2 regions of the Paraburkholderia sp. J7 genome follow, and region 1 is predicted to be linked to the other one. Evidence: predicted binding sites of a transcription regulator. Region 1 holds the regulator's gene; the other holds the start of a gene.
The links. Region 1 encodes NrdR, which represses ribonucleotide reductase genes. Its sites were predicted from a motif close to CACNANATNTNGTG; they were not measured.
Positions count from the first base shown of each region.

Region 2: U5A58_RS07470 (ribonucleoside triphosphate reductase) is a predicted target of NrdR. The motif match lies at 3,146-3,159, and genes of this name have one in related genera.

Region 1 covers NZ_CAJMYZ010000013.1:74,087-79,202, reverse strand. Annotated here, with positions in the region: gene ydfG (bifunctional NADP-dependent 3-hydroxy acid dehydrogenase/3-hydroxypropionate dehydrogenase YdfG) at 1-194, opposite strand, end outside; ZMP/ZTP riboswitch at 392-529, shown strand; gene glyA (serine hydroxymethyltransferase) at 690-1,937, shown strand; gene nrdR (transcriptional regulator NrdR) at 1,953-2,435, shown strand; gene U5A58_RS21605 (GspH/FimT family pseudopilin) at 2,593-3,129, shown strand; gene U5A58_RS21600 (hypothetical protein) at 3,126-3,554, shown strand; gene U5A58_RS21595 (PilW family protein) at 3,551-4,348, shown strand; gene U5A58_RS21590 (hypothetical protein) at 4,345-4,881, shown strand; gene U5A58_RS21585 (type IV pilin protein) at 4,902-5,116, shown strand, end outside.
Region 2 covers NZ_CAJMYZ010000003.1:430,758-435,873, forward strand. Annotated here, with positions in the region: gene U5A58_RS07460 (nitric-oxide reductase large subunit) at 155-2,449, shown strand; partial or broken gene U5A58_RS07465 (DUF2249 domain-containing protein) at 2,539-2,778, shown strand; gene U5A58_RS07470 (ribonucleoside triphosphate reductase) at 3,209-4,933, shown strand; gene nrdD (anaerobic ribonucleoside-triphosphate reductase) at 4,937-5,116, shown strand, end outside.

The DNA of each region.
Region 1 (5,116 bases):
GGCGCGGCTTCGACCGCGGCGCGGTCGCGTACGTCGAGCTCGATGGGCAGAAGGGCGTCGCCGAGTTCGGCGGCGAGCGCGTCGAGGCGGTCCTTGCGGCGGGCCGTGGCGACGACGCGATGTCCGCCCGTGACAAAGGCCCGCGCAATGGCGGCGCCGAATCCTGCGGATGCGCCGGTGACGAAAACGATCATGGTGGCTCCCTGGTCGGTAGAAGGCGAGGAAAGCGGAAAGCCTACTTCCAATGCCGCGTTGCGGCAAGGAAGGGACAGAACGCGCGAGGGCCGCATCGCCGGTACCACCGGCCGTCGCGCCAGCAGGCGCGGGGCGCCCGGGCGCACGGGGTGTGGGCGGTTGCCTATTCCCTGCCGTTCCAATACACTAACGCGCTCAATCCCTGCGTGACTGGCGATAGGGTCCTGAAATAGCGGCGATAGCGGTAGCGATCTGCCCGCAATAAGGGACTCAAGGTGGAACGACCCACCGTGAAGCGCAGGGTGCCGTTTTGCCGTTCGCCTGGGCAGCCTGATTTCGCGCGCTTTCGTTAGCGCTGCGGGGGCTGTCCTGCCTCGCGTGTGCGGCACCTCCTTCCGCCACGTCAAGGCTGGCCTCTTCGCCAGCAGCGCCGCGTACCCGCTACGCGTTCCGCGCGAGACCCGGTCAACCTGAACACACTTAACGGAATCCGTATGTTTGACAGAGCCGAAAGCACCATCGCCAACGTCGATCCCGAACTCTTCAAGGCGATCGAACTCGAAAACCGCCGCCAGGAAGAGCACATCGAGCTCATCGCGTCGGAAAACTACACCTCGCCCGCAGTCATGGCCGCGCAGGGTTCGCAGCTCACCAACAAGTACGCCGAAGGCTACCCCGGTAAGCGCTATTACGGCGGCTGCGAATACGTGGATATCGTCGAGCAGCTCGCGATCGACCGCGTGAAGCAGTTGTTCGGCGCGGAAGCCGCGAACGTTCAGCCGAACTCGGGCTCGCAGGCCAACCAGGGCGTGTTCTTCGCCGTGCTCAAGCCGGGCGACACCATCATGGGCATGAGCCTCGCCGAAGGCGGCCACCTCACGCACGGCATGGCGCTGAACATGAGCGGCAAGTGGTTCAACGTCGTGAGCTACGGCCTCGACGCCAAGGAAGACATCGACTACGAAGCGCTCGAAAAGCGCGCGCACGAAACGAAGCCGAAGCTGATCATCGCTGGCGCGTCGGCATTCGCGCTGCGTATCGACTTCGAGCGCATCGCCAAGGTTGCCAAGGCGGTTGGCGCGTACTTCATGGTCGACATGGCGCACTACGCGGGCCTGATCGCTGCGGGCGTCTACCCGAACCCGGTGCCGCACGCCGACTTCGTCACCACGACCACGCACAAGAGCCTGCGCGGCCCGCGCGGCGGCGTGATCCTGATGAAGGCGGAGTTCGAGAAGCAGATCAACTCGGCCATCTTCCCGGGCATCCAGGGCGGTCCGCTCATGCACGTCATCGCCGGTAAGGCCGTGGCGTTCAAGGAAGCGCTCTCGCCGGAATTCAAGACCTACCAGCAGCAAGTGGTCGAGAACGCTCGCGTGTTGGCGGAAACGCTGGTCAAGCGCGGTCTGCGCATCGTTTCGGGCCGCACGGAAAGCCACGTGATGCTGGTGGACCTGCGCGCGAAGAACATTACCGGCAAGGCAGCTGAAGCCGTGCTTGGCAGCGCGCACATCACGGTGAACAAGAACGCAATTCCGAACGATCCGGAAAAGCCGTTTGTGACGAGCGGCATCCGCCTCGGTTCGCCGGCCATGACGACGCGCGGTTTTGGCGTGAAGGAAGCCGAGCAGGTGGGCAACCTGATTGCCGACGTGCTCGACAATCCGGAAGACGCCGCCACGATCGAGCGCGTGAAGGCGCAGGTCGCTGAGCTGACGAAGCGCTTCCCGGTCTACCGCTAAACCACGCGATAGGCCATGCGCTGCCCCTTTTGCCGGCACGAAGACACGCAGGTCGTCGACTCGCGCGTGTCCGAAGACGGCGCCGCGATCCGGCGCCGCCGCCGCTGCCCGGCCTGCGACAAGCGTTTCACGACGTACGAGCGGGTCGAGCTGGCGATGCCGTCTATCGTCAAGAAGGATGGCAGCCGCACGGAATTCGACCGCCGCAAGATCATGGCGAGCATGCAACTGGCGCTGCGCAAGCGCCCGGTTGCGGCCGATGCGATCGACGCGGCGGTTGCCCGTATCGAATATCAATTGCTCGGCAGCGGTGAGCGCGAAGTGCGCAGTGAGCGCCTTGGCGAGCTCGTGATGGGCGAATTGCGCGAACTCGACAAGGTCGCGTTCGTCCGGTTTGCTTCGGTGTACCGACGCTTCGAAGACGTCTCCGAATTCGAAGACGTGATCGAGGAATTCCGCCGTGCGGGTGCTGCCAACAACCCCACGAAAAAGCGCTGAGCGCATTCGCATTCTTCTTCCCTCCCGCTTTGCCGCTGTCGTAACGCTTGCATTCTCGCGAGCCGACGCTGCGCGCACCAGCTAGCCGTTCGGCTAATTGTTTCGTTTCCTGTTCGTCCGTAGATTGATGGCAATCCGCTCAAACTGAGGATTGCTGATGAGGCACGGAGGATTCACACTCGTCGAGACGATGGTCGTCATCGTCTTGCTGGCGATCTGCGCAACGATTTCCACGCCTGTTTTCACCGCGTGGCGCGTGCGCGACCAGGTCGACGCACGCGCCAACGCCATGCTCGGCACGCTTGCCTACGCGCGCAACGAGGCAATACGGCGCAAGGCGCGCATTACCGTCTGCCGCGTGGATACTGCGCGCAATTGCCTGGCGGCGGCTAAGGCGTGTCCGTCCGGTAGCGCCGACTGGTCATGCGGTTGGGCCGTCATGATCGAGCGCGCGGGCGCGTATATCCCTTTGCGCATCCAGCCGGCGCTCGACTCGATCACCGTGGCTTCGGGGCTCACCGCCATCACTTTTTCGCCGCCGGCGGGGCAAACCATTGGTAGCTTGCGCAACTTCGAGTTCGCCCCGCGGACCACGTCGGCTGCGCAGCGCGGCGCGAGCTGGCGGCGCTGCATACGCATCGCGGCGGGCGGCCGGGCACGCGTGAGCGACGGCGCATGCACGGGTGCGTCGTGAGCCGGGCCAGCAAGCGTGGCGTGCGCGGATCGACGCTGCTCGAAGTTGCCATCGCGCTCGGCGTCATGGCGATGTGCGGGCTCGGCCTGATGAGCACGCAGCTCGGGGTGGCCCGGCATGCGCAGCTGGCAGCGGCGCGCGAACGCGCGGTGTTTGCCGCTGACGCCATCGCCGAAGCCGCACGCGTGGCAGGCGCATCTGGCTCCCCGATCGATCGATGGAAGGCGCTGACGGCGAGCTTTGTGCCGGAAGGGCAGCTGACCACGTCGAGTGCGGGCGGAGACGCATCGATCGCGTCTGTGAGTTGGGCGGCGACACCGTTCGGCGCAGCGTCAGGTTCGGCTGCGGCCTCGCGGGTCGCGCCATGTCTCGATGCAACGGCGCCCGCAGGGCGCGCCTGCGTCGCCTTGGCATTTCTGCGATGAGTAAGCGTCTCGCGTATGCACGCCAGCATGCTGGCCACACACTGCTCGAACTGACGATTGCCGTGGCGCTCGGTCTCGTGGTGACGCTGGGCGCGCTCTCGGCCTACCGCACGCAGCGCCAGGCCTACGCGCTGGCGAGCGATGCCGTGCGTATCCACGAGGCCGGCATGAACGCATTGATGTTGATCGGCGAGCAGATCCAGATGGCCGGTTTTACCGCAGCCGATGCGCGCTCGCCGCTTGCCGGTCCTGCAATTTTCGGCTGCGCTGCCGGGCGACCGAGCGGTGCCGATGCCGCGCTTGCCTGCGAGTCGCTGTCGAGCCGCTCCGATGGGCTGGCGGTGCGCTATCAAGGCGACGGAATCTCGACGTGGCCCGCCGCGAACGGCCAGATCACCGACTGCCTTGGGCAGGCGGTTGGCGCAGCGGGCGTCGAAATCGTGAACCGCTATCACGCCAAGGTGAGCGGCTCAACCGGTGAGACCGAGCTTTATTGCGAGGGCTCCGGAAAGGTCGGCACGGCGCAGCCGCTTGTCGAGGGCGTCGAACGTTTGCGCTTGCGCTACTGGACGGCGGGCGCGGCGCAGGCGGTCGAAGCTTCGGTGCTCACGCGCGATCAATGGGCTGCGGTCGTCGCGGTCGACCTATGCGTGCTGGTGCGTGGCGCGCTCCTTTCCCGGCGCGTGCGCTATGTCGATTGCGATGGCATGCAGGCAGTCGGCGCCGATGGGCGAGCGCGGCAAGCGTTCTGGCGGCACGTCGTGCTGCGTAACGTTCTGCCGGCAACGTCATGAGCGTGCACCTTCGCGTGAAGCGCCGCAGACGCGCCGCTCGTCGTGGCGTCGCGCTGCCGGTCGTGCTGCTCATCGTCGCGATGATGCTCGTGACTTCGGCGGCATGGTTCGAGGCAGCGTTGCTCGCGCGGCGCAACGCAGATGCTGTAGCCGATCATCTGCAGTCCTTCCATGCCGCCGATGCCGCGCTCGTGTTGTGCTCGCGTGCGCTGGCGAATGGCTCGCTGGCCGCGCCTGCGGCCGCCACGCAGCCCGGCGAGCCGCAAGCCTGGCGGCGGCAGGACAGCTTCGAGCGGCAGGCCATCGCACCCGTTGCCGCCTGGCCTGGGTCCGTGCGCGCGCCGCAATGCTTCGTCGAAGCCTGGCGCATCGAGAGCCGCCCGCTGGCGCGCGCGTATCTCGTCACAGCGCGAGGGTTTGGCGCATCGGAAGACACACAAAGCTGGCTGCAGAACCAGTTGACCATCGAAGCCGAGGGCGACGAGACGCGCGTCGAGCATCACTGGCGTCACGTCGTCGCGAGGCCGTTTTGACAAGTCAAGCGGGAGGAAAGGTGAAGAGCAATCGCTACAGCGCGTTCACACTGCTGGAGCTGGTCATCGCGCTGGCGGTGGCCGCGATCGTCGCGGCCTTCGCGTTGCCGGGATGGAGCGCGCAGATCGCACGGGGACATCGCATCGACGCTGTCGCCGCGCTCTATCGGGCGGCGCAGTTCGTCGATACGCAGAGCGCGTCGATGGCGTCATTGCCTGCGGGATTCGACCAGGC
Region 2 (5,116 bases), on a different contig from region 1:
TAGCGACAGGCTACAGAAGCCGGCAACCCCGTGACTAATTGGCACAACTCTTGAACATGAACCGATCCTGATTCTTAAACCGCTCACGCCGACGAGCGGTGATCGCCGGCATTTTTTCCCGTGCATTACACCTCCGGAAAAAAGGAGAGAGGATATGCAGTCAACAAGTCGTCTATGGAAATGGCTCGGGCTGGTGTGCCTGCTGTCATTTGCCGCTCTACTCTACATGGGGCGCGAGATCTATCTCGCGGCGCCCCCTATTCCCGCCGCGGTCGTCACCGAAAACGGCGCCACGGTATTGACGGGCGACCAGATCAAGCGCGGTCAGCAGGTCTGGCTGTCGGCCGGCGGTCAGCAGTTGGGGACGGTCTGGGGCCACGGCAGCTACGTCGCCCCGGACTGGTCGGCCGACTGGCTGCACCGTGAAGCGCTGCGACTGCGCGACATTTGGGCGCAGCGGGACTTCGGCAAGGCGTACAAGGATCTTCCCGCCGAACAGCAGGGCGAACTCGACGCGCGTCTGAAGCGCGAGATGCGCGCCAACCGTTACGATCCGCACACAGACCGCGTCACGGTCACGGAGCAGCGCGCCGAGGCGGTACGCGACGTGGCGACGCACTATGAGGCGCTCTTCGGCACCGACCCGGCGCTCAACACGCTGCGCGACCAATACGCCATGACGGCGGGCAGCGTTCCCAGCGCGGATGACCGCACGGCGCTGGCTGCGTTCTTCTTCTGGTCGGCGTGGTCGGCCACCACGGACCGCCCGGGCCAGACCGGCATCACCTACACGAACAACTGGCCGCATGAGCCGCTCGTCGACAACACGCCGACGGTCGCCAACGGCATGTGGTCGGTTGCCAGCGTGATTCTGCTGCTTGGCGGCATTGCCGCGATGCTGTGGTATCGCACCGCGCACAGCAACGAAGACGAGTCGGTGGCAGCGCCTGCCGCTGATCCGCTCTTCAACGTCAAGGCCACGCCGTCCATGCGCGCCACCAAGAAGTACTTCTACGTGGTGATCGGCCTGCTGCTGGCGCAGGTGGTCATGGGCTCCCTCACCGCGCACTATGCGGTCGAAGGACACAGCTTCTTTGGTATTCCGATTGCCGAAGTGCTCCCGTGGGTGGTGAGCCGCACGATCCACACTCAATTCGGTGTCCTTTGGATTGCCACAGCATGGCTCGCGACCGGCCTCTATATCTCGCCGCTGCTCTCGGGGCACGAGCCACCGCTGCAGAAGCTGGGGGTCGATGTGCTCTTCTGGGCACTGCTCTTCATCGTCGTGGGATCGACCGTGACCGGCTGGCTGGGCTCGCTGAAGCACCTCGGTACCGGCTTCAGCTTCTGGATCGGCAACCAGGGCCTGGCGTACACCAGCATGGGCCGCGTCTGGCAAATCCTGCTGTTCGTCGGCTTGATGATCTGGCTGTTCCTGATGGGGCGCGCCTTGATGCCGGCGCTGAAGAATCGCAAGACCGAAGGCCGCGGGTTGATCGGCATGGTGTTCCTCTCGGCGACCTGCATTGGGCTCTTCTACGCATCGTCGCTCGCCTGGGGTCAGCACACCCACTACTCGATGATCGAGTACTGGAGATGGTGGCTCGTGCATCTGTGGGTCGAAGGCTTCTTCGAAGTGTTCGCCACCGCCGTGATCGCACTGATTTTCTCGCGCCTCGGGCTGATCCGCATGTCGACGGCCAATCGCGCCATCGTGTTCGAAACGATCGTGTTCATGTTCGGCGGGATTCTCGGCACGCTGCACCACCTGTACTTCACGGGGGCTTCCACTGCCGTCATCGCGGTCGGCGCCGTGTTCTCCGCGTTCGAAGTGGTGCCGCTCGCGCTGATCGGGCTGGAGGGCTGGCAAACGTATCGCAGAACGAAGGCCGCACCGTGGGTGCAAACGTATAAGTGGGTCATCCTGTGCTTCGTCGCCGTGGGCGTGTGGAACACCGTTGGCGCGGGCCTGCTGGGCTTTTCGATCAACCCGCCCATCTCGCTCTACTACGTGCAAGGCCTCAACATGACGCCGGCACACGGTCACGCAGCGCTGTTCGGTGTGTACGGCATGCTCGGCATCGGCCTGATGCTGTTCTGCCTGCGCGGCATGTCGTCGCGCGAAGCCTGGGACGACTCGCTGCTCAAGATGGCGTTCTGGATGCTCAACATTGGCCTCTTCATGATGGTGTTCATCTCGATCCTGCCTTCCGGCATCTACCAGGCATGGGCCAGCGTGAGCAAGGGGCTCTGGTACGCGCGTTCGCCGGAAGTCATTCATTCGTCGCTGATGCAAACGCTGGTGTGGCTGCGTGTGCCGGGTGACGTGGTGTTCGCGGCAGGCGTGCTGTACCTCTGCTGGTTCGCCGCGCGACTGCTGTTGCGCCGTCCCGAAACGGCTGTGCCCGTCGAAGCCAAAACGACTCACAAGGCGGCTCAGCGCGTTTGAACGCCGCATTGACGAGCCGGCCACGACAATGGCCGGCTTCTTTGACGACACGCTTTTCATACTTCCAACATTTTTTCCAGGAGCCTGACATGGCCGATATTCTCGACAGCCGGACTTATGTTTTCGACGCGCGCGGCATTGCCAAACGATTCCGCCATGCGGCGATTTTCGGCGCGCTGGAAGCGCTCGACGACGGTGAGACGATGCGCTTCGTGAACGATCACGATCCTGTTCCGCTTCTCCAGCAAATCGCCCAGTATTATCCGCGCCCGGTTCATATTGAATACGTGGCGCGCCAGCCGGACCAGGTCGTGATCGACTTCGTGCTCGCAAGCCCTGATTCGAACGCCGTCGCCGCCCAGCAGCGGGCTGCGGGTGGCTGCGGCAGTTCCGGCGGCACCTGTGGATGCAGCGGCGGCTAACGCGCGCCTCGCACTGCATCCTCCCGCCAACAGCATCCCTCCCTCCTGAAAGGCCGGCACGGGCAAGCCGTGTTCGCCCGTTGTGCCGGCCCCTTTCCCCCCGATCATCGCGACCCCCTGTCGACGCGTGCGTGCAATCGCACACATCGCGTTCGGTGTGGCGCGCACAAAACGTTACCCCCGCAGCGAAAATCGGCCGGCCGTCGAGCACGCACCCACGGGAATTAGCACGGATCAAGTAGCGCCCAACTCACCTTCGAACGATGTTGACTCGCACTATATCTAGTTAATAAGATCGCCACACCAACAATATCTAGTATCAAAGGGAGGGTTCACCGTGCCTCTAGACAAGCCCTTGATCGAAGTCCGCTCGTCGATCGACGAGTATCTCGAGCAACAGGACTGGCGGGTCAACGCCAACGCCAATCAGGGCTATTCGCTCGGTGGCCTGATCCTGAACGTCTCGGGCAAGGTCATTGCCAATTACTGGCTCAGCCACGTGTACCCGGCGGCAGTTGGCGAGGCTCACCGCAACGCGGACCTGCATATTCACGACCTCGACATGCTCTCGGGCTATTGCGCAGGCTGGTCGCTGCGCACGCTGTTGAACGAAGGGCTGAACGGCGTACCGGGAAAAGTCGAAGCGTCGCCGCCAAAGCACATGTCGAGCGCCATTGGCCAGATCGTCAATTTCCTCGGCACGCTACAAAACGAATGGGCGGGCGCGCAGGCGTTCAGTTCGTTCGACACGTACATAGCCCCCTTCGTGCGCCACGACAACCTGTCGTATGCAGAGGTACGCCAATACATTCAGGAATTGATTTACAACCTCAACGTGCCTTCGCGCTGGGGTACGCAAACCCCCTTCACGAATCTCACGTTCGACTGGGTCTGTCCTGAAGATCTACGCGAGCAGGTGCCGCTGATCGGCGGGCGCGAGATGTCCTTCACATACGGCGAACTGCAGGCCGAGATGGACATGATCAATCAGGCGTACATCGAAGTCATGATGGCCGGCGACGCGAAAGGCCGCGCCTTTACCTTTCCGATTCCAACCTACAACATCACGCCCGATTTCGACTGGCACAGCCCGAACGCCGACCGCCTGTTCGAAATGACCGCCCGTTACGGACTGCCCTATTTCCAGAATTTCATCAATTCCGAACTCAAGCCGAACATGATCCGCTCCATGTGCTGCCGGCTGCAGCTGGATCTGCGCGAGCTGCTCAAACGCGGCAACGGCTTGTTCGGTTCCGCCGAGCAGACCGGATCCCTCGGCGTCGTCACGATCAACTGCGCGCGTTTGGGCCACCGCCACGCCGGCGACGAGGCGGGGCTGCTCCGGCGCCTCGATGAACTGCTCGAACTCGGCCGGACGAGCCTCGAGATCAAGCGCGAAGTCATCCAGCACCACATGGACAACGGGCTGTTCCCGTACACGCGGCGTTACCTCGGCACATTGCGCAATCACTTCTCCACGCTGGGCGTGAACGGCATCAACGAAATGATCCGCAACTTTACGTCCGACGAGCACGACATCACGAGCGAATGGGGACACACCATGGCGATCCGCGTGCTCGACCACGTGCGCGCGAGAATGCTCGAGTATCAGGAGGAAACCGGCCACATGTACAACCTCGAAGCCACGCCGGCCGAAGGGACGACGTACCGGTTCGCCAAGGAAGATCGCAAGCGCTTTCCGGGCATCTTGCAGGCCGGCACGCCGGATATGCCTTACTACACGAATTCGTCGCAGTTGCCCGTAGGTTTCACCGACGATCCGTTCGAAGCGCTGGAGCGCCAGGACGACCTCCAGCGTAAATACACAGGCGGTACGGTATTGCACCTTTACATGACCGAACCGCTTTCGTCGGCGAACGCGTGCCGCACGTTGCTTCGACGCGCGCTGAATCGATTCTCGCTGCCCTATATCACCGTCACGCCGACTTTCTCGATTTGCCCGAAGCACGGCTACCTGGGAGGCAGCCACAAGTTTTGCCCACGTTGCGACGAAGACATCCTTCAACGCAAGCTTTCTCAACTCGAAACCGCAGAGGTCTAAACCATGAGCACCGTACTCTCTCAATCCGTGAAGGCTAACAACCCTTGCGTCACGCTCTCTGACGCAGAACGCCAGCCCTGCGAGATCTGGACCCGCGTCATGGGTTATCACCGTCCGGTCTCTTCGTTCAACACCGGCAAGAAGGGGGAATTCCACGAGCGCAAATATTTCAGCGAACGCGAG